4 regions of the Rhizobium sp. PvP014 genome follow, and region 1 is predicted to be linked to each of the others. Evidence: predicted binding sites of a transcription regulator. Region 1 holds the regulator's gene; each other region holds the start of a gene.

Region 1 (7,435 bases):
CGCTTTGCGGCCGCCGGCGCCACGGACTCGGCTGGTCAGTTCGGCCTTATCCCGCTGCTTCTCGGAACACTCTATATCGGCTTCGTCGCCATGCTCGTCGCCGTCCCGAGCGGCCTGTTTTCCGCGATCTACATGTCGGAATACGCCTCCCGCGGTGTCCGCTCCGTGGCAAAGCCTCTGCTCGAAGTTCTCGCCGGCATTCCCACCATCGTCTACGGCTTCTTTGCCCTGACGACGGTCGGCCCATTCCTGCGCGACCTGTCTTCGCAGCTGAACGGCCTTGTCACAGGCGATTACGCCAACTTCATCCAGGCACAGAGCGTTCTCACTGCCGGCTTCGTCATGGGCATCATGCTGATCCCTTACGTCTCGTCGCTGTCGGACGACATCATCACCGCCGTGCCGGGAACGCTTCGTGACGGCTCGCTCGGTCTCGGCGCCACCCAGTCCGAAACCATCAAGAAGGTCGTCCTGCCGGCAGCACTGCCGGGCATCGTCGGCGCACTTCTGATGACCGCCTCGCGCGCCATCGGCGAAACCATGATCGTAGTGCTCGCCGCCGGCGTCGCCGCCCGCATGCAGCTCAACCCGTTCGAGCCGATGACGACGGTGACCGTCAAGATCGTCAGCCAGCTGACGGGCGACCTTGAATTCACCTCGCCGCAGACGCTTGTCGCCTTCGCACTCGGCATCACGCTCTTTGCGATCACGCTTTGCCTCAACATCTACGCGCTCTACATCGTGCGCAAATACCGGGAGCAGTACGAATGACCGACGTGGTTTCCTCCACCGCCGGCGTCTTGGCCAAGCCTGCCCGTCGCGATATCGGTATCAAACGCCGCTACGCCGCCGAGCGCCGCTTCCGTGCCTATGGCATCGCTGCTCTCTCGTTCGGCATCCTGTTCCTGATGCTCCTTCTGTGGTCGGTCGTCTCGAAGGGCTATACCGCCTTTCAGCAGACGATGATCACGATCCCTGTCGAGTTCTCGCAGCAGATCATCGACAAGGATAATGTGCGGGCTATGGATCCGGCCAAGCTGATGACGGCCAACTACCCGATCGTCGCCCGCAATGCGCTGGCCAAGGTTCTGGGCGTCGCCGAAAACGATCGCCAGGGTCTGCGTGCCGTCAACCAGATGATTTCGGACGGCGTTCGTGGCCAGCTGCGCGATATGGTCGTTTCCGATCCTGAGATCATCGGCACGACCCAGACGGTTTCGCTTCTGGCAGCCGGCGATATCGACAGCGCCGTGAAAGGCCAGATCAATCTCGACGTGGCGGAAACCAGCCGCAAGGTGTCCGACCAGCAGGTCGGATGGATGAAGCAGCTGACCGACAGCGGTGCGCTCGCCAAGGAATTCAACACCGGCATTTTCTTCAACGGCGCGTCCAGCCGTCCGGAAGCAGCTGGCGTCGGCGTCGCTCTGATTGGCTCCTTCTATATGATGCTGATCGTGCTCGTCCTGTCCCTGCCGATCGGCGTCGCAGCCTCGATCTATCTTGAAGAGTTTGCCCCGAAGAACCGGTTTACCGACCTGATCGAGGTCAACATCAACAATCTCGCAGCGGTCCCGTCGATAGTCTACGGTCTGTTGGGTCTCGCGGTCTTCATCAACTTCATGGGCCTGCCGCGCTCGGCCTCGCTTGTCGGCGGCCTGGTGCTGACGCTGATGACGCTTCCGACCATCATCATCGCCACCCGCGCGGCGCTGAAAGCAGTGCCACCGTCGATCCGTGCTGCAGCGCTCGGGCTCGGTGCCTCGAAGATGCAGACCATCTTCCACCATGTCCTGCCGCTTGCCATGCCCGGTATCCTGACCGGTACGATCATCGGCCTCGCGCACGCCCTCGGCGAAACGGCGCCGCTCCTCTTGATCGGAATGGTCGCCTTCGTGGCGAACTATCCGACCACGCCGATGGATCCGTCGACGGCACTGCCGGTACAGATCTACATGTGGGCTAACGAGGCGGAACGCGCCTTCGTTGAACGAACCTCGGGAGCGATCATGATCCTGCTCCTGTTCCTGATCTTGATGAATGTTGGCGCAATTCTCTTGCGACGCCGCTTCGAACGGCGTTGGTAGAGGAAGGGGGAAGCAATGAACATGATGTCAGAAGCTGCAGTTGAGAAGGCGCTGGACAAGAAAATGAACGACGTTGCTTATAAGATGATCGGCAAGGATGTCTCCGTTTATTACGGTGACAAGCGCGCTCTTTATGACGTGAACCTGAATGTCCGCCAAAATACCGTCACTGCTTTGATCGGTCCGTCCGGCTGCGGCAAGTCCACCTTCCTGCGCACGATGAACCGCATGAACGATACGATCGAGGGTTGCCGCGTCACCGGCAAGATCACGCTCGACGGCGACGATATCTACGACAAGGAAATCGACGTCGTGGAGCTGCGTGCCCGGGTCGGCATGGTGTTCCAGAAGCCGAACCCGTTCCCGAAGTCGATCTACGAGAACATTGCCTACGGTCCCCGGATCCACGGCCTTGCCCGTGGCAAAACGGAAATGGACGCGATCGTCGAGGCAAGCCTGCAGCGCGCCGGCCTCTGGGCAGAAGTCAAGGATCGCCTGCATGAAGGCGGTACCGGCCTTTCCGGCGGTCAGCAGCAGCGCCTTTGCATCGCCCGTGCGATCGCCGTTTCGCCTGAAGTCATTCTGATGGACGAGCCGTGCTCGGCACTCGACCCCATCGCCACGGCCAAGGTCGAGGAACTGATCCACGAACTGCGCGCCAACTACACGATCGTGATCGTCACCCACTCGATGCAGCAGGCGGCCCGCGTTTCGCAGCGCACGGCGATGTTCCATCTCGGCCACCTGGTCGAGGAAAACGATACCGACAAGATGTTCACCAATCCGGATGACCAGCGCACCCAGGATTACATCATGGGCCGCTTCGGCTGATGCGGGCGCAGAGCCCGTCAGCCGCAACTGCAGACATCAAGGATCAGACACATGGTTTCGACCCATATTCTCTCGGCCTATGACGAGGAACTGAAATACCTGAACCGCCGGATCTCCGAAATGGGCGGCCTGGCGGAGCAGATGTGCGGAGATGCCGTGCGTGCGCTCGTGAACTCCGACTCCGCACTGGCCCAGAAGGTCATCTCGGACGACGTCATTCTCGACCATGCCGAGCGCGATATCCAGGACAAGGCGATCGTCACCATCGCCAAGCGTCAGCCGATGGCGGCCGACCTTCGCGAGATCATCGGCACGCTGCGCATTGCAGCTGACCTGGAACGCGTCGGCGACCTTGGCAAGAACACCGCCAAGCGCGTGCTCGCCGTGCAGGGAACAGGCGTCCCGCGTAAGCTCGCCCGTGGTCTGGAGCATCTTTCCGAACTGGCGCTGGTGCAGCTCAAGGACGTTCTTGATGTCTTCGCTAACCGCTCTGCGGAAAAAGCCGAGATCATCCGCCAGCGCGACGAAGAAATCGACGCGATGTACACCTCGCTGTTCCGCGAACTCCTCACCTACATGATGGAGGATCCGCGCAACATCACCACGTGCACCCATCTCCTGTTCTGCGCCAAGAACATCGAGCGCATCGGCGACCACGCGACGAATATCGCCGAGACCATCTACTACATCGCGACCGGCGCACAGCCGGAGGGCGAACGTCCGAAGGACGATACGTCCAACATGCTCGGCTCCGCCGGGACATGATGCAGCTCTCCCGAAATCGCCCGCCGGTTTCGGGACGATAACTGCCAAAACCAATGACCTGAAGCAGCGCGAGCGGATCTGGCGGATCTAAGTGCAGTTCGGGACGAGTGACGGAGCAAGTCGGAATGCAGCCGAAGATCGCAGTCGTGGAAGACGAAGAGGCCCTCAGCGTCCTCCTTCGGTATAACCTGGAGGCCGAGGGTTACGAGGTCGATACCGTGCTTCGCGGTGACGAAGCGGAAATCAGGCTTCAGGAGCGCGTTCCGGATCTTCTCATTCTCGACTGGATGCTGCCGGGCGTTTCAGGCATCGAACTCTGCCGTCGCCTGCGTATGCGGCCGGAGACGGAACGCCTGCCGATCATCATGCTGACGGCGCGCGGCGAAGAAAGCGAGCGCGTTCGCGGGCTTGCCACCGGCGCAGACGACTATGTGGTCAAGCCTTTCTCGACGCCGGAACTGATGGCCCGCGTCAAGGCGATGCTGCGCCGTGCCCGACCGGAGGTCCTTTCGAGCGTCCTCAAATGCGGCGATATCGAACTCGATCGCGAAACCCATCGCGTTCACCGCAAGAGCCGCGAAGTTCGCCTCGGGCCGACAGAGTTTAGACTTCTGGAATTCCTGATGGCCTCACCCAGCCGCGTCTTTTCGCGCTCGCAGCTGCTCGACGGCGTCTGGGGTCATGACATCTATGTCGACGAACGCACCGTCGACGTGCATGTGGGGCGCCTGCGGAAGGCACTCAACTTCTCCAACATGCAGGATGTCATCCGCACGGTCCGCGGTGCCGGTTACTCAATGGAAGCCTGAGGACCGCGTCTCCTAGCCGGCAGCGTCATGGCAATGACACCGGCCACGACGCAGGCCAGGCCGAGCCATGCTGTCGAAGCAAGCGTTTCGCCGAGAAACACGACACCGATGCCAACGCCGATCGGCACCCGGAGATAGGCCTGCGCCGTCGTGCCGACGGAGCCGAGCGTCTGCACTAGCCGGAAATAGATGACGAAGGCGAGCGCCGTCGAAAATACCGCCAGCGCCAATAGGGCGAGCATGGAATCGGTGCTCGGTGTCAGCGTCCAGGGCCGGTCGACCACAAGGCTGACAGGAATGAGGATGGCCGCCCCTGCGATCAGCGATCCCGCGGCGGGCATCATCGGGTCCAATCCCTTAAAATTCTTGCCGAAGATGGCAGCCGCCGCATAGCAGATCGTCGCCGCCACGATGGCGAGTTGCGCCCAGAGGTTCTCGCCCGAGCCGGCAAGCGCCTCCATGCCGACGATCAGGCATATGCCGACAATGCCTGCGGCAACTCCGAACAGCTTGGCCGCAGAGACGCTTTCATGGCGCGTGATCAGCGCCGTCAGCAGAAACGCGAAGATCGGCGTCGTGGAACTCAAAATGGTGGCAAGGCCCGCATCGGTCGTCTGTTCGGCCCAGGCGATGAGGGTGAAGGGGACCGCGCTGTTGAGGCAGGCCTGAACCGTGAAAAGCTTCCAGGTCTGCCGGTCGGTCGGCAGCTTCAATCCGCGAAGGCGAAGTGCCGCAGCGAGAATGAGCCCGGCGACCAGTGTTCTGACGGCGATAAAGGTGACGGGCGAAATCGTCTCCACACCGACTTTGATCAGCGTGTAGGACGCGCCCCAAAGCGTCGCGAGCGTGAGGAGCAGCAACAGATCCGTTGCCATGCTTGTTTTGGTGTCCGCCATTCCAGTTCCTATCCCCATCCATGCAATCTCCGCCCGCTCTTAGCGGAGAGAGGAAAAGAAATGCTTCGGCGACGGCCGAACCGTTGATCGCTGACGGCAAAGTTTTCCGGTGCTAGAACTGGATCATGTCCAATATGGTTTCAGGAAATACGATTGCGGAAGTTGCAAGCCTGATCGGCGATGTCGCGCGCGCCAACATGCTGTCCGCGCTGATGGGCGGCCAGGCGCTGACGGCGGGCGAACTGGCACGCCATGCCGGCGTCACCGCGCAGACAACCAGCGGCCATCTCGGCAAACTGGCGCAGGCGCATCTGATCGCAGTCGAGAAGCAGGGCAGGCACCGCTACTACCGGCTTGCCTCTCCGGAAGTCGCGCACGTGATCCACGCGTTGATGGCAGTCGCCGCGGATGGGCCGAAGCGCCATCATCCTGTCGGCCCGAAAGACGAGGCGTTACGGCTTGCCCGCACCTGTTACGATCACATGGCAGGCCGTCTCGCCATCGCGCTCGCCGACTCCCTGACCGGCAACGGCTATCTGCTGCTCGGCGATGGAGCCGGCCTGATCGCCGATGAAGGCCGGCGTTTCTTTTGTGATTTCGGGATTGATCTCGAACAGCTGACCCGTTCGAAACGCCCGCTCTGCCGGACATGCCTGGATTGGAGCGAGCGACGGCCGCATCTGGCGGGACAAATGGGTGCAGCACTGCTGGACCGCGCTCTTGGCGTCGGCTGGATCAGCCGCCGGGAGGAAACCCGGGCTCTGCGGATCACGCGCGCCGGAGAGATCGGGTTTGCCGAGACATTCAGGCTTCCATCGGACTGGCGTATTGCACCGTCCGGAACTCTGATGGTCAGGCGGCTTCCTGGGTCTTCCATTCCGGCAGCGGGAACAGCTTGTCGTAGCCAAGATTGAAGAGATAGGCATAGACCACGTAGAACAGCGCGATCGCGATATCCATTGTCAGCGCATGGAGAAGGGTAATCTGCAGATACCACGCGATAAACGGCATCAGCACGACCAGCAGACCGATTTCGAACAGCACCGCATGAGCAATGCGCAAGGCAGGCGTCTTCAGCGTCGTACCCCGTCGCGCCTGCAGAAAGCGGTCGAAACCCAGATTATAGAGGTAGTTCCAGCCGGTCGCGACCGTCGCAGACACGACGCCGACAATGCCCATATGTTCGGCCGGCATGTCGAAGACGAGGGCGCCGAGTGGCACCATCATCAGAAGCCCGATGATTTCAAAGCTGATGGCGTGGCGAATACGGTCTCTTATCGAGCGCATGATCTTCCCCTTTAGGTCAGGTTCATGCCGGGTCGTCCCGGCGTTCTGCCCATTCAGGGGGAGGTCGTCCTCTCTCCAGGCCGAGATAGGGGCGGAGACGGCGTCCGGCAAGTTTTTTCAGCGCAAGTCAGCCATGCCAAAAACGCAAAAGGCGGGCCAGAGCCCGCCTTCGATCTTGTTTCCGCAGCCGCCTGGCTTAGGACGCGCGGGCAGCCGGACGACGGCGCTCGTGTACCGGCTGGTAGGCAAGCTTCGCGTGATATTTGCAATAGGGCGACGCATCCTGCGCATCGCAACCGCAGAAATGGAAGTCGTCCGTCAGCGGATCGCCGACCGGCCACTTGCATGTGCGCTCGGTGAGATCCGTCAGCGACAGACGGCGCGAGATCGGCACGACGACGCTGCCGGAAGCGGTGTATTTCACCGGTTCGGCGACGTTTACGTCCTGATCTTCCTTGAGTGCGTTTGCACCCACCGTCCGTGCTGCAGGACGGGCTGTGTCGCGTCCGGCAAAGCTCGGCGCGCGCGGAGCTGCGGGCGCTGGGCGCTTGGATGCCGGGCGATTGGCCGACGCCGAACCGCCTGCTTTGGCGCGACCCGGAAGGTTGAGACGGTGCACTTTGCCGATCACGGCATTGCGGCTTACGCCTCCAAGTTGGGCTGCAATCTGGCTGGCGCTGAGACCTTCCGACCATAGTTTTTTAAGTCGCTCGACGCGCTCATCAGTCCAGTTCATGCCGTTCTCCGCCTTTGAACGTTGCTG
Region 2 (7,435 bases), 1.2 Mb from region 1:
CCGGATCATCATCTCGGCCGGCGTGCCACTGGGCACACCGGGCGCCACCAACATGCTGCGCATCGCCTATATCGGCGCAGATGGGCAGAGTGGGGTGTAAACCCGCTTTCAACAGTGTGAAATATGAAAGGCCGTCGGAGTGATCCGGCGGTCTTTGTCGTTTCAGGTCTTTTCGATCGAGAAATCCATGTCCGGCATGGGCTCGTCGACCACCTGCGCCAGTCGCGCCTCGACCCTGCGGGCAACGGACTGCAGGTCGCGGTGGTGGCCTGCGAGCTTTTCGATCCCGGCTATGGCGAGATCGGTCGCGAGGTAATCCGGCTTGTGGCCGAGGCCGCGGATGACGACCAGTTCGGCACCGGCGACGGCGGCCGTCAGCGCCTTCGCATGGATATCCATCGAGACGATCTTGTCGCTGTCGCCGTTGATGATCAGCGTCGGTGCGGTGATCTCGCTGTAGCGCGGTGCGACCCTGGTGACGTAGTCGTTGAGATTGGCGACGTCGATCGCGTTGTTGCGGAAGTTCTCGGGCCGCAACACCAGTGCGGTGGCGCCGCCGTCGAGGTAGCGGTCTGGACGGGGGTTGGGATGGAAGACGGCATGGGTTGCCTTCTCCATCAGCACTAGCCCGGCGGGAAGAGCGAGGAAGCGGGTGAACAGACGTCCGAGATAGGGGCGGGCTGCGAGATTGTAGTACCAGTCGACGCCGCCCGGCCAGGGATGGGTGGCGGGCGCAAGCAGTAGCAGCCCCGCTGTCTTTTCCGGGTGGTAAAGCGCGAAGGATGTGGCGATCGCGCCCCCGAAGGAGTGACCGACGATGATGGCCTTGTCGATGCCGTAACGATCCATCAGGCGCGCAATCGTGTCGGCCTGGCCATCCGGGAAACCGTTCTCTTCTCCGCCACGCTCGGAATAACCGTGACCGGGACGGTCGACGAACAGCATTTCGGCGCGCCCTTCTAGCGGTCTGCGGAACGCTGCTTCCTGGTCCTTCAGATTGCCGCTGGCGCCGTGGATGAAGACGATCGGGGGAAGGTCGCCCTCGGCTGGTGCTGCGACGTGAAGGGCGTTGATGCGGATATCGCCGAGATCGGTAAGTTCACCGTCGTTCGGCAGGTCGGCCTCGATCGCTTTCGCCTTCCAGGCAGTGAAGCCGAAGCCGAATGCGATGAGAGACAAGATAAGAGGTACAATCCCCATGGCGGCCCATCAGGTTCGGTTGCCGGCGATCTTTTCGGATAGCTTGGTCACAGCCTCCTGCGCCTCGCGATCGGCGGGGTAGATGTCGAGATAACGCTCCCACGCATTCAGCGCCTGGCTGTCCCGTCCGGCTTCGGTGAGGATTCCGGCAAGACCGGCCAGCGCGCCGAAATGGCGAGGCTCACGCTTCAGCACTTCGGCAATATCGGCCATCGCCTTGCGCTGGTCGCCCATCGCGTAATGCATTGTGGCGCGGCGGTTCCAGCCTTCGACATAGGCGGGATCGATGAGAGTGACGCGGTCGAGGAAGTCGAGGGCGGCGGCGTTGCGCTTTTCCTTGGCGGCCGTGGCCGCCCAGCCCATCAGAAGATTGACTGTGGGACTGCCCGACTCACCCATGTTCATGGCGATCTGCGTGGCGATTCCGCGCGCCTTTTCCGGATTGCGCTCACGTTTCAGCGCCGCAAATAGTGGGTCGACCCTGGCGTTGAGAGGCTGGCCGGCATTCGGTGCTGCCTGCGTACCTCCCTGCGCCGGACTTTCCAGCGACGGAGCGGGAGGCATCGGTTGGGATGGCGGCATGGGCTGGGGCAGGGTCTGCGCAAAGGCAGGCACCGCAACACACACAGCAAGGATCACGAAGCTTGAACGAAAATAGCGCATGCGGATAAAGTAATCCGCATGCGCCGAAGGTCAAACCCGAAATTTCACGCTACCGACAATTTGATCGTCTCAGGCGTGCCCGGACAACCCGTCGATATCAGCGCAAATCAGCCCTGGCGGGCCTTGAAGCGCGGGTTCTGCTTGTTGATGATGTAAACGCGGCCCTTGCGGCGAACCAGACGGTTATCGCGATGACGAGCCTTCAGCGCCTTGAGCGAGTTCTTGATCTTCATTGTACTGGTCCAGAAGTCTGTGGGCTCAAAGAGCCGCTTGTCTCTATCAATCGAAAGCGTGCCGCCTATCTGTCGACGAGGGGCGCGCTCAGGTTGGCGTGCAGATAACCCGTGGCTGGATGCGTGTCAACCTTGTGACGCACTTTATGACCGGGTTTTCCGCCCCTTCAGCTCCGTGACATGGCCCATTTTCCGGCCCGGACGGGATTCTGTCTTGCCGTAGAGGTGGACCAGCACGTCGGGCCTGGCGAGCCAGCCGGGCACGTCGAGGATGTCGTCGCCGATCAGGTTGGTCATCACGCAATCGGAATGACGGCGCGGATCGCCGAGGCTTGCGCCGGCCACCGCGCGGATATGCTGCTCGAACTGCGAGACCACGCAGGCAGCCTCTGTCCAATGACCGGAATTGTGCACGCGCGGTGCGATCTCGTTGGCAATCAGGGTGCCATCGGCCATCACAAAGAATTCCATGCCGATCACGCCGACATAGTCGAGGGCAGCGAGGAGCTTTTCGGCGGCACTGCGCGCGGTCTGCGCGGTCGTGTCTGGAATGGTCGCGGGCAGGGTGGAGGTATGAAGGATGCCGTTGCGGTGGATGTTCTCGGCCGGATCGTAGCAGGAGACCGTGCCGTCCTTGGCGCGCGCGGCGATGATCGAGATTTCGCGCTCGAAGGGCACGAAGCTTTCAAGAACCATCGGCACCGAGCCGAGGTCCGCATAGGCGCCATCGGCCTTGTCGTCGCTGGAGCGGAACACGCGCTGGCCCTTGCCGTCGTAGCCCATGCGGCGGGTCTTCAAAACACCCTTGCCGCCGAAGTCTGCAAGCGCTGCTTCGAGATCGGACTGGCTGTCGACGGAATGAAACCTTGCGGTCTCGATGCCGCAGCCGTTGAGGAACTGCTTTTCAACAATCCTGTCCTGCGCCACTTCCAGGGCCTTGGCCGGCGGGTAGACTGGAACCGACTGCTGCAGGAACTCGGCTGCCTCAACCGGTACGTTTTCAAATTCGTAGGTCACGACGTCGCAGCGGCTGGCGAGATCGGCCAGCGCCGTCCTGTCGTCGTAGGCCGCCGTGATCTGTTCGTTCGCGACCTGGGCGGCCGGGCAATCCGCCTGCGGTTCAAGGATGATGATGCGGTAGTTCAGGCGTGCGGCAGCGATCGCCAGCATGCGGCCGAGCTGGCCGCCGCCGATTATGCCGATGGTGCGGATCGTCATGATGTTTCTCAGGGTGCTTCGTCGATGGGATATTCGGCGACCGATGCGGTGTGGTGCGCGCGATAGGCGTCGAGCCGGTCGGCAAGGTCATCGTCGGAAAGGGCAAGCACCGCTGCAGCAAGAAGGGCGGCATTGATCGCGCCGGCACGGCCGATGGCCAGCGTGCCGACGGGAATTCCGGCCGGCATCTGGACGATCGAGTAGAGGCTGTCGGTTCCGCTCATCGTTTTCGACTGGACGGGCACGCCGAACACCGGAAGCGGCGTCAGGGCCGCTGTCATGCCCGGCAGGTGGGCAGCGCCGCCGGCACCGGCGATGATGACCTTGAAGCCCTCGTCGCGGGCGCTCTTAGCGAATTCGTACATCCGGTCCGGCGTGCGGTGTGCCGAGACGATCCGTGCTTCGTAACCGATGTCGAGCGTATCAAGCGTGTCGGCGGCGTTCTTCATGGTCTCCCAGTCGGACTGGCTGCCCATGATGATGGCGACTGCGGGTCTTTCTGACATTCCAGGCCCTTTAAGGTGAACTCAAGCGATGATGTCGGGAATGATCTGGTCTTCGATCTGGGTCATCCGGTCCTTGATGGCCAGCTTCTTCTTCTTCATGCGCTGGATGCGAAGAGCCTCACAGCCAACCTTGATCATGGCATTGATCGCGGCGTCGTAATCTTCGTGTTCCTGGCGAAGTTTCGCGAGTACCAGCCGGTTATCCGCCTGTTCCTGATCACGCATGCTCAGTCCCCATTCTTTACGCCGGCTTTTTGCAAACCCCGGCTTCATCCGCAAGCTCCTACCATCAAACCGCGTTAACTGGAAGTTAGCCGACGCCACGAATTTGCCGCTGAGAGACCATGATTTCTCCTTCGACAAAGCGGACCAACCGTGTCACACTTCTGTTGCAAACCTGAAGCCTTGGCTCAGAGGAGTGCCAAGGCAGGTACCTAAGGAAGGAACATGCCACATGACCGTCCAGGCGCATATCGCATCGCTTGAAAAGAAGCACGGCGACCTCGAAGAGGAACTCCAGTCCGTTCTCGCATCTCCATCCGCCGACGATCGTGAGATCGCAGAGCTCAAGCGCCGCAAGCTGCGCATCAAAGACGAGGTGGAGCGGTTAAAGACCGACACCCGTCATTAGGCGATCAAAAGCGCCACGCGCCTCACGTACATTCGTGAGAGGGTGCCCACAGCGGCACGATAAATTCCAAGACTAAAAGCAACAGTTCTGGTCGTAACGTCACAGTCGCGGCCAGAATTCACGTCCAGAACTGGTCGAGCCACAGGTTGAGCCGGGTGAAGCCGCTGCCGTTCACGGCATAGATGCGCCGCGTTCCCTCTGGTGTGACAGTCACGAGATCGCTGTCCAGCAGTGCTTTCAGATGCTGCGAGACGGCCGGCCTGCTGATCGGCAGTCCTTGTGCAAGTTCATTCACGGTTTTCGGCGCGCGTCTCAGCTCTTCGAGGAGATGGCGCCGGTTCGGGTCGGCAATGGCTGAAAACGGATCGAGTGTCATAGTTTGAAGCTAAGCATAACTTGACGAAGCATCAACCGTTTTCGTGTCTCGCGACTGGCGGAAGGCCTTATTGTAATTGGGTTTTTTATGATGTTCGGATGGACCGGTCAGATCGGCAGGCCGTCCCACAGAAGCTTTACGCCGGCAACGAGAGCGAGCGCGTAGGTCATCGGATAGAACACTTCCGACTTCAGATGCTTGACGATCGCGGCACCGAGCATGGTCGAGACCAGGGCTGCCGGCAGCAATGTCGCCGAGATCGTCAGGTTTTCGGCCCCCAATGCGCCGAGAAGGAAATAGGGGATGATCTTGACGGCGTTGACGATGGCGAAGAAGCGGATGCTGGCCCCGGTGTATTTCTTAGGATCGAGCTTCATCGGCAGAACGTAGATCTGGAAGGGCGGGCCGCCGGCATGCGCCACGAAACTGGCATAGCCCGACAGCGCGCCCCAGAACGTGGCGGCCGCCGGACGATGCGGCAGTGCGGCGGCCGGACGGTTCTTATCCGGGCCGTAGACCTGCCAGAAGTAGCGGAGGGCGAAGAAGATCGTTGCCGCGGCAATAACAATCCGCAACGCGTCGTCCGAGACATAGGCCGAGGTCGCCCAGCCGAGCGCGATGCCGATGACACCGCCCGGCAGGATCATCAGCAGGGTTTTTCTGTCGTTGAAATGGCGCCAGGACCAAAGCGCCACGATATCCATCAGGATCAGGATCGGCAGGAAGATCGCCGCCGCTTTGACCGGGTCGACGGCAAGCGACATCAGCGGCATGCCCATCAGGCCGATCGCGCCGCCAATGCCGCCCTTGGAAAGCCCGACCAGCATCACGGCGGGCACCGCTGCTGCAAAGAAGGCGAGGCTGAGCGTATCGGAGGAAAATATGTCTGGCATGGGCACTTCAGGCTTGCACCGTTGAGGCGGGCAGATGGGATGAGCGGTTGATTGCGCAATCCTTCCGGTCTATCGAATCATTCAAGAGAAAACGAGTGCGGATCGCCGGGTTGCGGTTCGCTGCATGGGAAGAAACATGAAGAAACAGGAAGAGCGTTGCCGTCTGGTGCTGATCGTGCCGCAGGATGCGGATGCGAAAGCGCAGGCGGACCGACTGGAGAAGGCGCTTGCGGGCGGCGATGTCGCCTCGGTGATCCTGCCGCAATATGATGAAGACGATACCGCGTTCCAGGACCGCGCCGAACTCATGGTGCCGATGATCCAGGCCGCGGGTGCCGCAGCGCTGATCGCCGGAGACAGCCGCGTCGCAGGTCGCGTCAAGGCAGATGGCCTGCATATGGCCGGTTCGATGGAAGAGCTGGAAGAAACGATCGAGAAATTCAGCCCGAAGATGATCGTCGGTGCCGGTGGCGCATCCGAGCGTCACACGGCGCTCGAAGTGGGCGAGCGCCGCCCCGACTATATTTTCTTCGGCAAGCTCGATGGCGACATCAAGCCGGAGGCGCATCCCAAGAACGTCGCGCTTGCGGAATGGTGGGCTTCGATGGTGGAAATTCCCTGCATCGCCATGGGCGGCACCGACATTTCCTCGGCGCTGGTCGTGGCCGAAAACGGTGCCGAATTCGTGGCCCTGAGACTGGCCGTCTTCGATCATCCCGAAGGTCCGCAGGAAGCCGTGCGGTTGGTCAACGCCGATCTGGACGAAAAAGCGCCACGGTTTGAGGCTTGATGGTCGGTATGCCATCGATTCGCCGCGCCTCATCCACTGTCCTGATACTTGCCGCCAGCCTTTGCGCGTCTGTCGTATTGCCGCATTCGGCAGTCTCGCAGGTGCAGCAACCCGGTGCGGTGGAGCAGGAGGGGCCGACGGCGGCGCAGTCGCGTCAAGTGGTGACGAGACCGGTCGCGCCGGATGCAATGGGCGTCGAACGCGGTGCACAGCCCGATGGCATCGTGCCGTCCGCCGGTGTCGAACTCTATCAGCGCATGGGCGTGACCTTGCCGCCACTGCCGCCGGAGAAGCCCTATACGGGCCCGATCGACGAGGCCTATGGTGCGTTCCAGCGCGGCTTGTACGTCAAGGCGCTCGATGTCGCACTGAAGCGTGCGTCGGCCGGCGATGCGGCGTCGCAGACGCTTGTCGCCGAAATGATGAGCAAGGGGCTCGGCATCAACCGCGACGCAAAGACCGCGGCCTTCTGGTACGGGCAGGCTGCCGAGCGCGGCGATCCTGCCGCCATGTTCCAGTATTCGCTTCTTTTGATGAGCGGCCGTTACGTGCCCGCCGACAAAAAGAAGGCCGACGACTATATGCGCAAGGCGGCGGAAGCCGGCAATTCATCGGCGCAGTTCAACTGGGGCCAGATCCTGGTGTCGGACAATCCGGGCGACAAAGGTTTCAAGCTGGCGTTGCCCTTCTACGAGCGGGCGGCAAAGCAGGGCGTGGCGGATGCGCAATATGCGGTGGCCCAGCTCTACGTGAACATGAAGGGCGTGCCCGAGGAGAAGAAGGCCGAGGCTCGCCGATGGCTGGAGCGCGCGGCGAAGGCCGGGTTCGACACGGCGCAGCTCGACATGGGCATTTGGTTCGTCAACGGCGTCGGCGGCGAACGCAACTACGACAAGGGCTTCGAATGGCTGCGGATTGCGGCCCA
Region 3 (7,435 bases), 470 kb from region 1:
GGCTGATCCGGGAACTTCGCCGTCGTGCCCTTTTTCAGGAATTCGCGGTCAAGCGTCGTGTCCATGTTGCCGGTGTGGAACAGGCCGAGGATCTTGCTGGTATTGGTGCCGGCGGCCGTCGCCAGTTCAGCCTTGCTGGTCGCAAGCATGTAGCCTGCATCCTTGAACAGGGCGATATAGTCCTTGTCGTCCTTGCGCTTGGATCCAGGCGTCGCCTGGGGCAGGAAGTAGGCGGAACCGCCGCCGAGCAGGACGTCCGGCTTGACGTCGAACAGCATGCCGTTGATCTCCGCCTTGTCGCCACGCTTGCGGGTATGGGCGACGACGGCTGCGGGTGTTGCGTCCTGAACTTCTGCGGTCGTGACGATGCCGATCGACTTCTTCGTCTGGCGGCGGACCGCTTCCGCGTATGTTTCAACCTTCGGATCGTCCATCGAGTCAGGCGTGCGGTCGGCATAGACGCCGATTGCGTTCACGGCTGTCTTGTGGCCGGTCATATAGGCCGACATCGTGTTGGCGCTGTCGGTGGCGACAGCGTCCGTCGCGGACGTACCGACAAAGGCTGCCGGCGGGATGTCGTCCATCGCGAGACGACCGTTCGCCTTGCCCTCGGTCATGCCCTTGGCCATGATGCGGGCAGCAGTGCGATGCGCCACGGAAAGACCGTCACCGATCAGGAAGATCACGTTCTTGGCCTTTGGCTGCGCCGCGGTGCCGTAGACGTTCCAGGTCACGCTTTTGGTTTCCGGACCAGCAGACACCTCAACCTTGTAGTCGCCGGCATTCGCGATCGTCAGTGCGCGCAGCACGACGGCGGAACCGAGGACCTTGTCCTTGTTCTTCTCTTCTGCAACGAACTCGACATCCTTGCCGAACAGAGACTTGTAGTCCTGGCCGTTGACGGTGATCTTGACGTCCTCAGGCTTCACGACCGAGCTGAACTCGACCTTGAAATCGAATGGAGAGCCGGTCAGGATCGTCGCCCGATCAAGCGGAAAAACGTTTGCGGCGTGGGCAGCTTGCACGCCGCCGGAAAGAATTGTGGTGGCTGCAAAGGCAGCAAGAAGCATACGCATGGAAAACCCCCGTCGTTGCGTCGCATAGAGGTTCGGGCATAGCCCCATGCGATGACAGTGCAATGACAGAAACGTGATAACGGCGCCGATGTCCGATCGCATCAACCTTGACTCTGTGGCAAAATCTTTTATGAGCAGCGTTGGAAAAGGAGTGTCCATGCTTCGCCGCGACTTTCGCTTTGCTGCGTGCTATGACCTGGCAGTATCTGCCGGGCGGCTGGATGTTGCCCTTTCGGTTTCCGACAAAACCACGGCCAAAACGACGACGAAAATTATCGTCTGACGTCTCTGGCCACCGCTCTCTCCCCGGTACGGCCGGGGACAAGGAACACCGCGTCGCGCGCGACACGGGCTTCCCCCTCAGAAAACCGAGGAGAGACAGAAAGAGAGCAAAGAAATGGGTTTCAAGATCGCAGTCGCCGGAGCAACCGGCAATGTCGGCAGGGAAATGCTGAACATTCTGGCCGAACGTGGTTTTCCGGCTGACGAAGTCGTCGCACTCGCCTCCGCCCGCAGCCAGGGCACGGAAGTCTCCTTCGGTGACAAGACGCTCAAGGTGTCCAACCTCGAGAACTACGATTTCTCCGATACCGACATCTGCCTGATGTCAGCCGGCGGCGATGCCTCCAAGAAGTGGTCGCCGAAGATCGGTGCGCAGGGCTGCGTCGTTATCGACAACTCGTCCGCCTGGCGCTACGATTCCGAAGTGCCGCTTATCGTTCCGGAAGTGAACCCCGATGCCATCGTCGGCTTCTCCAAGAAGAACATCATTGCCAATCCGAACTGCTCGACGGCCCAGCTCGTCGTCGCGCTGAAGCCGCTTCACGACTTTGCCAAGATCAAGCGCGTCGTCGTTTCCACCTACCAGTCGGTGTCCGGTGCCGGCAAGGAAGGCATGGACGAACTCTTCACCCAGACGCGCGCCGTGTTCGTGGCCGATCCGGTCGAATCGAAGAAGTTCACCAAGCGTATTGCCTTCAACGTCATCCCGCATATCGATAGCTTCATGGAAGACGGCTACACGAAGGAAGAGTGGAAGGTTCTGGCCGAGACCAAGAAGATGCTCGACCCGAAGATCCGTGTCACCTGCACGGCCGTTCGCGTTCCGGTCTTCATCGGCCACTCCGAATCCGTCAACATCGAGTTCGAAAACGAGATCACGGCCGATCAGGCCCGCGATATCCTGCGCGAAGCGCCGGGTTGCCTCGTGATCGACAAGCACGAAGACGGTGGCTACATCACGCCTCTCGAATGTGCCGGTGAAGATGCGACCTACATTTCGCGTATCCGCGAAGACGCAACCGTCGAAAACGGCCTCAACATCTGGGTCGTCTCCGACAACCTGCGCAAGGGTGCCGCGCTGAACGCGATCCAGATCGCCGAACTTCTGGTCAATCGCGGTCTCATCAAGCCACGCACGGTTGCTGCTTAATAAGTAACGTACTTTATTAAGCAAATCCGCTTAGAAAGCCCCGTCAGAAATGACGGGGTTTTTTCGATTCGTCTCTCTTCACGAACTATTCATGGGAAGATGAATTGCGATTATCCGCCACTGGGGTCATAAGGCCGAATATAGCGCAATTCTTCCGGAAGCTTTCGGCCAAGCAATCCGGACTTTCGACGGGTTTGACCGCATGATGAAGACTATTCTGGCAGGATTGATCGCAGCAGCAACGCTTGCAACCGCAGCCCCGGCCTTTGCCGCCGCCTGCGGCAATGATGGAGCCGGTTTCGACCGCTGGGTCGCCGATTTCAAGCAGCAGGCACCGTCCAAGGGTATCAGCCCTGCAGTTCTCGACCGCGCCTTTGCCAACGTCGTCTACAACCGCCCGACCATTCGCGCCGACCGCGGCCAGAAAAGCTTCAAGCTTTCCTTCGACGAGTTCATGAAGAAGCGCGGTGGCGCAACGATCATCTCGCGCGGCAAGTCCATGAAGAAATCCAACGCAGCGCTGTTTGCGTCGATCGAGCGCCGCTACGGCGTTCCGGCCGGTCCGATCCTGGCGATCTGGGGCATGGAAACCGGTTTCGGCAATTACATGGGCGACCAGCATACGCTGTCAGCCGTCGCAACGCTTTCCTATGACTGCCGCCGTTCGGCATACTTTACCGAACAGCTTTACGCTGCCCTGCAGCTCGTTGCCCGCGGTGATCTCAGCACCACTGCAAAGGGTGCAGCGCATGGCGAAATCGGCCAGACCCAGTTCCTGCCGCTCAACGTCATCCGCTACGGCGCCGATGGCGACGGTGACGGCCATATCGACATGGTCCGTTCGCGCGCCGATGCCCTGGCATCGACCGCCAACTTCCTCAAGGGTCATGGCTGGCGTACAGGCGCCGGTTACCAGCAGGGCGAGCCGAATTTCGTCGCCATCCAAGGCTGGAACGCGGCAACCGTCTACCAGCAGGCGATCGCATACATGGGCGCCCAGATCGACGGCGGCTGAGCCGTTACACGGTTGAAATGATCAGGCCGGGCTCTGCTCGGCGTCGATCGCCGGTACACTGATGTCTGGCCGGGTGAAATCGCCCTTCTCGTTCATCACCCACAACTCGCCGGTCGAGATATCGAACCAGGCGCCGTGAATGTCGAGTTCTCCCTTTTCCATGAGATTGCGGACGAAGGGGAAGGTCTGCAGATTGGCGATCGAATTGCGGATCGACACCCGTTCGAGCGCTGTCTGACGCTCGCTCTGGGTCATCAGGTCGTTGCTCTGGATCTGCGTGGCCGCAGGCCTGACCAAACCCATCCACTTGCCGATGAAATCACCCTCCGACAGCGGCTTCATGGAAGCGTCGAGCGCTGCCTGGATACCGCCGCAGCGGCCGTGGCCCATGACAACGATATTGCGGATCTCGAGCACCTGCACCGCGTATTCAACCGCAGCCGATGTCCCGTGAAACTGGCTGTCGGGCTCGTAGCGCGGTACCATGTTGGCGACGTTGCGGACCACGAAGAGTTCTCCCGGACCGCAGTCGAAGATCGTCTCGGGCGCCGCGCGACTGTCGCAACAGGCAACCAGGAGCGTATGCGGCTTCTGGCCGGTATCGGCGAGCGCACGGTAGCGCTCCCGCTCGTCGCTGTAACGACCACTCATGAAGTTACGGTAGCCCGAAAGCAGTTTTTCTGGAAATTCGCTCATGGCTCACGATTATCGTGCAGCCAGACGAGAATCAACGGCCATTGTGTGGATGGGCATGCTCTTTGAGCTTACGGCTTGCGCCTCTTAAGGGGATGCACGAGCCGGCGCATCTGGACCATCGCCATCGGCGTCGAGAGGCTGGCGGCATCCATTTCCAGCGTCAGCTCGTTGGCCCCGCGCTTTACCGAACGCGCCAGCACTTCGAACACGCTGGCAGTCGTTGTTTGCAGGGCTTTCTCTTCATCCATGCCGGACATGACGCGGGCGAGAAAAACCGCTGAGAGCAGGTCTCCGAGCCCGTTCGGGGCGTGGTCGATCAGCCGGTGTTCAGCCAGCAGCGCATGATTGCCGGTGAGATAGAGATTGCCTGTACTGCCTGTCATCATCGGCACGGCCGAGGTCACCAGCATCCGCGGCGGCCCGAGCGCGATTGCCGCCTCCATGATCGCATTGTTATCATCGAGCGGTGCACCCGAGAGCCAGGCAAGCTCGTATCGGTTCGGTGTGGCGATGGTGGCAAGCGGCAGAAGCTCGTCGCGGATTGCTTCGGCTGTCGGCTGCGGGATATAGAGCCCGCCGAGATCGCCCATCACGGGATCGCAGACATAGATAAGGTCCGGGTTGTTTTTCCGCAGCGCCTCGATCAGTCGTGCCACGGCACGCGGCTGCGCGGCATTGCCGAAATAGCCCGTCAGCACCGCCTTCACTTCGCCGAGCCATGGCGCCCGGATGAGATCGTCTATAGCCTTGTCGAAATCCGATTCGGGAAACGTCAGGCGCGTCGAAGGACCGTGCCCGGGATGCCAGGGCAGAACGACGGTCGGCATGGCCCAGACGGGATATCCCAGGGTCTCGAGCGCGAAGACGGCGGCCCGGTTACCGACCGAGCCACGGATCACATGGCTGGAAATGACGATGACCGCGCCTGAATTACCCTGCATGATGCTTGCTTTCGACGTTATCGAACCGTTGATCGGATTTCTGTGTCGGCATGTCAACAAGACGTGACACGCCTATGACAAATTCCAGCCGCAAGCACCGGTGAGACACCGCGGCAAAGCATAATGACATTGGCTGCGTTTTATCGCACGTTGAGAAAAAATTTAGGGAGAGACAGATGGCAGGCCGGCAAAACCCGAAGCGGGACAAGCAGATCGAGAAGGCGGGCAAGATTGCGGCCGCTTCCGGCATGGAGGACCATCTCGATCCCTTCCTGATCTTCAGCCGCGCCAGCAGTGACGATCTCGAAAACTACACGCCCGAAATGCTCGCACTCTGCGCCGGGCATGCCGCCAGAAGGCTGAAAGCCTGGACGCGCATGAAGGCCGACGTCACGATCGAGACACTCGATGGCGTCGAGCCCGATGGAATGCCCGTTTCGATCATTACGGTGATCGATCGCAACATGCCCTTCCTGTTCGATTCGGTCATGGGTGAGGTGACGACGGCCTATCGCGACCTCACGATGGCCGTCCATCCGATCCTCGTCATCGAACCCGGCAAGCAGCCGACGCTTCACTCGAGCGAGCGACCCGGCGACCCGGCCCATCACATCAGCCTGATCCAGATCCATGTGCCTCAGCTCAACGACGAGCAAGCCGACGGGCTGGTCGAGCGAATCCGCTTTGTTCTTAACCAGGTGCACCAGGCCATTACCGGCTGGTCCGCGATGCTCGGCGTTCTCAAAGACGCCCAGGCCCAACTCGTCAACGCTAAAAAAGGCAAGAAGGCCGATGCCGACGAGGCGTATGCTTTTCTCGACTGGCTCAGGAACGACAATTTCACCTTCCTCGGCATGCGCGAATACACCTATTCGGGCAAGGGCGCCGATGCCAAGGTGGAGCGCGGCAAGGGCAGGGGCCTCGGCATTCTGTCCGATCCGGATGTGCTCGTCCTGCGTCAGGGCAAGGATCAGGTCACGACGACGCCAGAAATCCTCGAATTTCTCGACGGCCCGGATTTCCTCATCGTCGCCAAGGCCAACGTCAAATCCGTCGTGCACCGTCGCGCCTATATGGATTACGTCGGGGTGAAGCGCTTCGATGAGAAGGGCAATGTGGTCGGCGAACTGCGCATCGTCGGCCTGTTCACCTCCACTGCCTATACCCAGTCCGTCCGCGACGTGCCGCTGCTGCGCGCAAAGATCGCCCGTATTGAAAAGAATTTCGGGTTCGATCCGGAAAGCCATTCGGGCCGCATGCTCGAAAACACGCTGGAATCCTACCCGCGCGACGATCTCTTCCAGATCGATCTCGACGTGCTCTCGAGCTTCTGCGAACAGATCATGGAGCTGAGCGAGAGGCCGCGCGTGCGCGTGCTGCCGCGTATCGACCATTTCGACCGTTTCGTTTCGGTCATCGTCTACGTGCCGCGCGAGGATTATAATTCGATCGTCCGCGAAAAGGTCGGCGCATATCTCTGCGAGATCTTCGACGGCCACGTCTCGGCCTATTACCCGGCCTTCCCGGAAGCCCGCGTTGCCCGCGTCCATATGATCATTGGTCGCAGCGGCGGCAAGACGCCGCGTGTCGCGCAGGCAAAGCTCGAGGAGGCTGTGCGCCTTATCGCGACGCCGTGGGAAGACAGGTTCGCATTGCTTGCGGAAGACGGACCCCGCCTGTCCGTCACCCGCGCTTTCCAGGAAGCGTTCTCGCCGGAAGAGACCTTTGCCGACCTTCCCGATATTGCCGCCTGCGCGGCGGGTGAAACAATCCGCATCGACTTCTACCGGCGCCCCGGTGACGATGCCAATACCGTTTCGCTAAAGATCTTCCACCGCGACCAGCATCTTTCCCTGTCGCGCCGCGTGCCGCTTCTCGAAAATCTCGGCTTTCACGTGGTCAGCGAGCAGACATTCGAAATCCACGCCGGCCCCCAGGCGGACCGGATCGTGCTGCACGACATGGAACTGCAGCTCGAAGGCGCCCGTGAGATCGATCTCGCGCGCGAAGGACAGCGGCTCGAAGACGCGTTCCTCAAAGCCTTCGAGGGATTGATCGACAATGACGGCTTCAACCGACTCGTTCTGCTTGCCGGTCTTTCCGCCCGCGAAGTGACCGTGCTGCGCGCCTATGCGCGCTATCTGCGCCAGGCCGGCATCGTCTACTCGCAGACCTACATCGCCGATACGCTCAACAAGTATCCGGAAATCTCCGCCTCCGTCTTCCGCCTGTTCCGCGACGGGTTCGATCCGAAGATTGCCGAAAAAGCCCGTAT
Region 4 (7,435 bases), 2.7 Mb from region 1:
CAGGGACGCTGACGGCAACAACAGGAAATAGCCGCCCGCTTCCGGGAAAGGCTGGCCGTTTGTCTTGACATCTGCGGCGGGAAGGGAAAGGAAGGTTGACCACCTGCACGTGAATGAGACGATGATCGAAACAACAATTGCCCTTCAGGAAGCCTGCGAAAAGCTGGCTCAGTCAGACTTCATCACCATCGATACGGAGTTCTTGAGAGAGACGACCTTCTGGCCGGAACTCTGCCTGATCCAGATGGCGAGCCCGACAGTCGAAGTTCTCGTCGATCCGCTGGCAAAAGGGCTCGACCTCAAGCCCTTCTTCGAGCTGATGGCGAATACGGCGGTCACCAAGGTGTTTCATGCCGCCCGCCAGGATATCGAGATCATCCATCATCTCGGCAATCTCGTGCCGCATCCGATCTTCGATACGCAGGTCGCCGCCATGGTCTGCGGCTTCGGCGACAGCGTCTCCTACGACCAGCTGGTCAACCGCATCAAGGGCGTGCAGATCGACAAGTCGTCGCGCTTTACCGACTGGAGCCGCCGGCCGCTGTCGGAAAAGCAGCTCGACTATGCGCTGGCCGACGTCACCCATCTGCGCGACGTTTATCTGTCTCTGAAAGAACAGCTGGAACGTGAAGGCCGTGCCCTCTGGCTGACGGAGGAAATGGCGGTTCTCGAGAGCGCGTCGACCTATGACCTGCATCCCGACGATGCCTGGCTTCGTCTGAAGTCGCGTCTGCGGAAGCCGAGCGAGTTGGCAATCCTGAAATTCGTCGCCGCATGGCGCGAACGTGAGGCGCGCAGCCGCAACGTACCGCGCTCGCGCGTGCTCAAGGACGACGCGATTTACGAGATTGCCCAGCAGCAGCCGAAGGATACCGAAGCGCTCGGACGTCTGCGCACCGTGCCGAAAGGCTGGGAGCGCTCGTCCTCGGGCGCCGCAATCGTCGAGGCTGTCAATACGGCGCTGGCGCTGCCGAAGACCGAGATGCCGCATGCGCCGAAGCATGTTCACCTGCCGGAAGGCACGGGCGCTGCCGTCGAACTCTTGAAGGTTCTGCTGAAGCTCATTTCCGACAAGCAGGGCGTTGCCGCCAAGGTGCTTGCCAATACCGACGATCTGGAAAAGATTGCTGCCGAAGGCGAGTTGGCCGAAGTGGCCGCCCTTTCCGGCTGGCGTCGCGAACTGTTCGGCGACACGGCGCTCAAGCTGATCCAAGGCGGCGTGGCGCTGCGCTTCGTCAATAAGAAGGTCGAGGCGGTCGAGCTGTAAGGCTCGCCCCCACCGTCTCCAAACATCCAAGGGATCGGCCACCGTGGCGCGATCCCTTTTCGCTTAAATCCCAGACATTTCCGGCGTTTCTGCCCTGCTCAGCGATGCTGCTGATGGGTGCTTTAGCGTGTCAAGAAACAGACGTAAAACCTTCATCCAAGCGTCAAGCGATCATCACCTCACCGTCATGCGTGCCGCCTATCGACGTCGCGTGTTCTTCTCAATCGAACAGGTGATTTGATGACCAAGACCTTTTTAGCCTCCGTCTTCGTAAGTGCCCTCCTCGCCGGCACGGCATTGGCCGACGACAAGGAGTTTCCCGCAAAGCTCGCGGGCCAGGCAATCCTGCCGGCCAATACGGTGACTGCTGCTCCGACCGATGCGCCTGAATTTCTCAAGACATCGGGCAAGTTCACCACGCCGGACCGCAAGCGCACGGAAAAGCTTGGCTCGATCGACGGCAAGGACGGTGTTCGCGTCACCGACGTCAAGCTGCCGTTCAACGGTCAGCCGATCCAGGGCTTTTCCGGGATCAAGGCCATGGCCGACGGCACGTTCTGGACGCTCTCCGACAACGGCTTCGGCTCTAAGGCCAATTCCTCCGATGCGATGCTGTTCCTGCATCAGGTGAAGTTCGACTGGGCGACCAACAAGGTCGATGTCGTCAAGAACATCTTCCTGTCTGACCCGAACAAGATCGCCCCCTTCCCGATCGCCATGGAAGGCAGCGACAAGCGCTACCTGACCGGCGCCGATTTCGACATCGAATCGATCCAGCCCGTCGCAGACGGTTTCTGGCTCGGCGAGGAATTCGGGCCTTACCTCATCAAGGTCGACATGCTCGGCCAGCTGACTGACGTCGTTGCCACCACCGTCGACGGCAAGAAAGTCACCTCGCCCGACAACCCGACGCTGTCCATGCCGGCCAACCCCGCCGCCAAGATGCCGGTCTTCAACCTGAAGCGTTCGGGTGGCTATGAAGGCATGGCACTATCGAAGGATGGGCAGAAGCTCTACGGCCTGCTGGAAGGCCCGCTCTTCCTCGACGACGGCAAGGTCGAACAGGCCGATGGCCGCACCGCGCTGCGCGTCATCGAATTCGACGTCGCTTCGAAAAGCTGGACCGGTCGTTCCTGGCTCTATCCGCTGTCTGAAAAGGGTGTCGCGATCGGCGATTTCAACATGCTGGACGCCACGACCGCACTCGTCATCGAACGCGACAACGGCGCCGGCACCAAGGACAAGGCCTGCGCCGATCCGAAGCAGCCGAAACCGGATTGCTTCGATGCGCCGGCCGAACTGAAGCGCGTCTACAAGATCGAGATGACCGACGCCAATGTCGGCGCGGCCGTCCGCAAGATCGGCTATATCGACCTTCTGAACATCAAGGACCCCGACAGCAAGAAGATGGCTGGCTCGAAGGACGGCATCTACGACATGCCGTTCGTGACGATCGAGAATGTCGACCAGATCGACGCGACACACCTGATCATCGGCAATGACAACAACCTGCCCTTCTCGGCCGGTCGCGCCGTCAACAAGGCTGATGACAACGAGTTCAGCCTGATCGAAGCCGCCGAGTTCCTCAACGCGAAGTAAAGCAGTGAGGCGGTGATCGGCAGGCCTCTAGAGCCCGGACATCACCACGACGAAACAGAAAAGGGTATCTGCATCAGCAGGTACCCTTTTCGACTCCATGACACCTCGAACCTGGACGTATTAAAGCTCAGGTATCGCCAGGATTACCATTTCAGGACGTCGTTAAGCGATGATGGCGCTTTCAAGCTTCTGTTCAAGTTCGTCGAAGGATCATTGAGCTGACGGACGATGTCGCTCTTTTGCGACGAGGAAAGATTGCTCCCCGACTGCCGCAGGATCAGGATCTGGTTATTGGCCACACCCTGATCTGTCGTATCCTTGGCAGCGTTTACGCTCAGCTCCACGGCCCGCGGATCCTGCAGGCGGTACAGAAAATCTGCTGCCTGGTAGCGAATGGTCTTGTCCGGATCTGCGGCCGCCTGAATCAGCAACGGAAAATCCTCAGCGGCCAGCTTTTGCGACAGAGACGACGCCAGATTGGGGTCGGAGCGGATCATTTCTGCCAGGGCATAGACCACGCCGAGCTTGACGCGGTAATCGTCCGGCGATGCGTGCAGCGCAGACAGCATCATGGGCACTGCGACAACTCCGGCAGAGACCAGAAAGTCGCGGGAATTGCGCCTCAGGAACGTATCCTCGTTCCGTAGGCCGGCAAGCGCCTTCTGAATTTGGTCGACCGATGCTTCCGGCCGAACCGCCGCCTGAGCGAACGCGCTCAGATCCCACCATGCACCTGTCGTGCTGCCGCTAACCTCCGCTGTCGGCCCAGGTGAAAGCGTATCCAGTTCGGACAGGAGAACCAGCGAGCCGTTCTTGACCTGCCGCGCATCATAGTCGAAGCGCCACTGGACCGGCCGGCCTTCGGCGAAAATTGCCCGGATTTTCTGGGCATCGCCGATAAGCTCGAAATACTCTTTGCCAGCTTCCTTTTCGATTGTATCGACCTGCATCCGCATCTGCGTGCTTTGTAGCGATGTACCGAGGCCAAGAAACTTGATCCGTCGGACCATGGCATCCTTGTAGATGTAGAGCGGCTCGTCATCGATTATGCGGATATCGGCGACATGCGAGAAGTCGCCGCTGATCTCGCCTTTAAACAGCGCCGGCGTGCCAGGCGGCGTAAATTGCTGGAGCATTAGAAACAGAACGACTGCCATGGCGCCGGCCCCGGTCACCGACCAGCCGGCCCAGTTCCCTGCAACCTTTGCACCGAACGCCGCAAGCACCAGCCCGAAACCGACGCAGATGGTCAGCGAGGAGGCGGTCTGGCTGCGTCCCAAGAGAAGGATCGCAGTACCCAGCAGCACGAGAAAGAGCCCGACGGCCACGCCGGCAACAAAGTATTTTTCCGGAAAATTGTTCTCGGGCGCCAGCGCGTTATTGGCCCCACGGTCCGCATGATTGTTCGCGCCTTGATCTGCCACTGCCATGTTCGAGCCCCCCTCGAAGCCAACACCAACATAAGGCATGCCCGTTCAACCGAAGATAAGCCGAAGCCCGCTCGGTTGCAACCGTCTAGATCTGATGCATCTGTTCTCGCAACAGCTGCTATTCGAACACGAAGGCGAGCTTCTTGCCGGTCAGCTTGGCAAGCTGCTGCAGCCGACCTTCCAGCCGCTCGCCAGCGAAGTTGCGGTAAGCGTGCGGCACGACGAATTCCATGTCGAGATCCGGCGAACTCGACTGGCGGAAAGTCAGGTTATTGACGATGCCGGGCATCGAAGCCGAGAACAGATAAACCACCCGCAAAAGCCCGCCGAGCAGTTTGGCGAGCTCCAGCAGCCGCGGTGTCGCAATCGTCGAGAGCGGGCCGGTGGCACCGTCGTCGCTCAAACCCTCGAACCGGTAGTAGTTGGCGAGCGCCAGGTAGGCGCGGCCCGCATGGGTAATGCCGACGAAGGACGAGTGGGCGATGACGTTAAGTGCCTGGGCGCCGCGGTAATCGGGATGCGCACGCCAGCTGATATCGGCCAGCAGGCAGGCAGCCCTGCGATAGCGGCTTTCTTCCTCGGTCTCGGTAATGCCGAAGAACGGCACCATGCGGCCGGTCCAATCGGCAAGCTCGCGCGCATGTTCCGGCGAACGCGCGCGCAGGATGGCGAGTTGATCGGCAGCCACGACCAGCGGATCGGCCTGCTTTTCCTCATCCGGCATCAGATGATAGAGATAGCCTTCCCGCACGCCCTGCGCCGAAAAGCTGACGACCGACGGCTTCATGACGGAGAGCACTTCCTGCAGGGCCACGGCGCCGAAGGGCAGAAGCGAACGACGGCTTTTCGAGACGGCCTGCCAGGCAGGATCCTTCGAATCCTTGGCATCGATCACGTCTTCGAGAAATTTCTGGATTTCCTCGAAGGTCAGCTCGTAGCCCTGCATCATGTGCAGCGGATATTTGGTGATTTCCATGTGCAGCTTGGCGATGTTGCGCCACGTGCCGCCGACCGCATAGAAGGTGCGGCCCTCGCCCTTTTCCAGAAAGCGGGCGGTATTGACCTGCTTGCGGGCAAAAGTCCGCGCCTTGGAAATGGAACCACCTGACGATTCCGACAGCCGCAGGCCGCCGAGAGGCAGGGTGATCCCCTTGCCGAACTCGTCTCCCTTGATGTCGATCAGTTCAAGCGATCCGCCACCAAGATCACCGGCGACGCCGTCGACCTCGTGAAAGCCGCTGATGACGCCGAGCGCCGAATATTTGGCTTCTTCCTCGCCGGACAGGAGCTGGATTTCCTGGCCGAGGATTTCCTCCGCCTTGGCGATGAAATCAGGGCCGTTGGAGGCTTCGCGGGCGGCGGCTGTTGCAAGGACGTAGATTTCCGTCGCCTGCGCCTGGTCGGACAGCGCCTTGAACCGTCTGAGAGCGGCGAGCGCGCGCAACACGCCCTCGTCGTCCATCCGGCCGTTCGAGCCGAGCCCCTTGCCAAGACCGCACAGAACCTTCTCGTTGAAGAGAACGGTCGGTGCCCTGGTCAGGCCTTCGTAAATCACCACGCGAACCGAGTTCGAGCCAATGTCGATGACGGAAACAGGGGCGATGCCAGGCAGGCGCCCTTGAGCTTCAGATCGTACCATGCTGCCTATTTCTTGACTGTTCTTGCCGGCTACTTTTTGCGTCCGGACATGACGCCGGCAATCAGTTTCGGAGCGCTGGATTTCAGGGCTTCACCACGCCCCGAGAGGCTAGGATTGGTCATGAAATAATGCTGCGCGTTGAACGGTTCTTCACCCTTGCGCACTTCCATGCGCCTTGACGTACCGTCCGCCAATATCTCGTAGCTCTGCTGATTGTCAATGAGATTGCCCAGCATGATCTGTGAAAGAACCTGCTCGTGCACGGTCGGATTGAGCAGCGGCACCAGCGTTTCGACGCGGCGATCGAGGTTGCGGGGCATCATGTCGGCGGACCCGATGTAGAGCAAAGCCTTGTCCGAAGGCAGGCCGTAACCGTTGCCGAAGCAGAAGATGCGGCTGTGTTCGAGGAAGCGCCCGACGATCGATTTGACGCGGATATTGTCGGAAAGACCCGGCACCTGCGGGCGCAGGCAGCAGATGCCGCGGATGACCAGATCGATTTCGACGCCGGCGCGGCTGGCGCGATAAAGCGCGTCGATAATCTCCGGATCGACCAGTGAATTCATCTTCATCCAGATCGCGGCCGGAGCTCCCGCCTTCGCGTGCGCGATCTCTTCCTCGATGTGTTTGAGAATGCGCGGTCGCAGCGTGTAGGGCGACATGGCGATCTTGGTGCTTTCCTTCGGCTCGCCGTAACCGGTGATAAAGTTGAAGATATTCGCCATGTCGTGGGCGATCTTCGGGTTGCAGGTGAAGAAGGAAAGGTCCGTGTAGATCTTTGCGGTGATCGGATGGTAGTTGCCGGTACCAAGGTGGCAGTAGGTTCTCAGCTTGCCGTCCTCACGGCGCACGACCATCGACATCTTCGAATGTGTCTTGAGCTCGATAAAGCCGAACACGACCTGCACGCCAGCTCGCTCCAGGTCTCGCGCCCAGCGGATGTTGGCCTCTTCGTCGAAGCGTGCCTTCAACTCGACCAGCGCCGTCACCGACTTGCCGGCCTCGGCCGCATCGATCAGGGCTCGGACGATGGGGCTGTCGTTGGAGGTTCTGTAGAGGGTCTGCTTGATGGCGAGGACGTCGGGGTCACGGGCTGCCTGAAGAAGAAACTGCACCACAACGTCGAAACTCTCGTACGGGTGGTGGACCACCATGTCCTTTTCGCGGATGGCGGCGAGGCAGTCTCCGGCGTGTTCGCGGACGCGTTCGGGAAATCGGGCGTTGTAGCTTTCGAACCGCAGATCGTCGCGCGGCGCCTTGGTGATTTCCGACAGCGTGTTGAGTGCCAGAAGACCCGGCAAGACCGCGACGCGGTTGTCCGGAACGCCGAGTTCCTGCACCACAAACTGGCGCAGTTCCGCCGGCATTTCCGAATCGGTCTCGATGCGGATGACCTTGCCGCGGCGGCGGCGCTTGAGCGCAGTCTCGAAGAAGCGGACCAAATCCTCGGCTTCTTCCTCGACTTCGAGATCGCTGTCGCGGATGATGCGGAACGTACCG

What was found. Region 1 encodes PhoB, which activates phosphate uptake and scavenging genes when phosphate is short. Its sites were predicted from a motif close to TGTCATNNANCTGTCAT; they were not measured.
Region 2: J3A65_RS14320 (DUF465 domain-containing protein) is a predicted target of PhoB. The motif match lies at 4,197-4,213, and genes of this name have one in related genera.
Region 3: J3A65_RS17880 (NAD-glutamate dehydrogenase) is a predicted target of PhoB. The motif match lies at 5,224-5,240, and genes of this name have one in related genera.
Region 4: J3A65_RS07045 (esterase-like activity of phytase family protein) is a predicted target of PhoB. The motif match lies at 1,418-1,434, and genes of this name have one in related genera.

The regions. Positions count from the first base shown of each region.
Region 1 covers NZ_JAGIOT010000002.1:3,218,770-3,226,204, forward strand. Annotated here, with positions in the region: gene pstC (phosphate ABC transporter permease subunit PstC) at 1-771, shown strand, start outside; gene pstA (phosphate ABC transporter permease PstA) at 768-2,084, shown strand; gene pstB (phosphate ABC transporter ATP-binding protein PstB) at 2,100-2,915, shown strand; gene phoU (phosphate signaling complex protein PhoU) at 2,967-3,680, shown strand; gene phoB (phosphate regulon transcriptional regulator PhoB) at 3,806-4,489, shown strand; gene J3A65_RS20170 (EamA family transporter) at 4,471-5,385, opposite strand; gene J3A65_RS20175 (helix-turn-helix transcriptional regulator) at 5,511-6,299, shown strand; gene J3A65_RS20180 (PACE efflux transporter) at 6,238-6,672, opposite strand; gene J3A65_RS20185 (GcrA family cell cycle regulator) at 6,869-7,408, opposite strand.
Region 2 covers NZ_JAGIOT010000002.1:1,979,169-1,986,603, reverse strand. Annotated here, with positions in the region: gene pyk (pyruvate kinase) at 1-100, shown strand, start outside; gene J3A65_RS14350 (alpha/beta hydrolase) at 163-1,200, opposite strand; gene J3A65_RS14345 (tetratricopeptide repeat protein) at 1,210-1,863, opposite strand; gene ykgO (type B 50S ribosomal protein L36) at 1,971-2,096, opposite strand; gene J3A65_RS14335 (5-(carboxyamino)imidazole ribonucleotide synthase) at 2,241-3,314, opposite strand; gene purE (5-(carboxyamino)imidazole ribonucleotide mutase) at 3,323-3,820, opposite strand; gene J3A65_RS14325 (YdcH family protein) at 3,842-4,045, opposite strand; gene J3A65_RS14320 (DUF465 domain-containing protein) at 4,275-4,451, shown strand; gene J3A65_RS14315 (metalloregulator ArsR/SmtB family transcription factor) at 4,570-4,827, opposite strand; gene J3A65_RS14310 (sulfite exporter TauE/SafE family protein) at 4,935-5,720, opposite strand; gene J3A65_RS14305 (thiamine phosphate synthase) at 5,857-6,510, shown strand; gene J3A65_RS14300 (tetratricopeptide repeat protein) at 6,519-7,435, shown strand, end outside.
Region 3 covers NZ_JAGIOT010000002.1:2,750,189-2,757,623, forward strand. Annotated here, with positions in the region: gene J3A65_RS17850 (alkaline phosphatase) at 1-1,076, opposite strand, end outside; gene J3A65_RS17855 (hypothetical protein) at 1,165-1,359, shown strand; gene J3A65_RS17860 (aspartate-semialdehyde dehydrogenase) at 1,474-2,508, shown strand; gene J3A65_RS17865 (lytic murein transglycosylase) at 2,711-3,523, shown strand; gene J3A65_RS17870 (carbonic anhydrase) at 3,545-4,219, opposite strand; gene pdxY (pyridoxal kinase PdxY) at 4,288-5,163, opposite strand; gene J3A65_RS17880 (NAD-glutamate dehydrogenase) at 5,337-7,435, shown strand, end outside.
Region 4 covers NZ_JAGIOT010000002.1:491,156-498,590, reverse strand. Annotated here, with positions in the region: gene J3A65_RS07055 (MFS transporter) at 1-31, shown strand, start outside; gene rnd (ribonuclease D) at 122-1,267, shown strand; gene J3A65_RS07045 (esterase-like activity of phytase family protein) at 1,508-2,866, shown strand; gene J3A65_RS07040 (HEAT repeat domain-containing protein) at 3,010-4,296, opposite strand; gene ppx (exopolyphosphatase) at 4,415-5,935, opposite strand; gene J3A65_RS07030 (RNA degradosome polyphosphate kinase) at 5,965-7,435, opposite strand, start outside.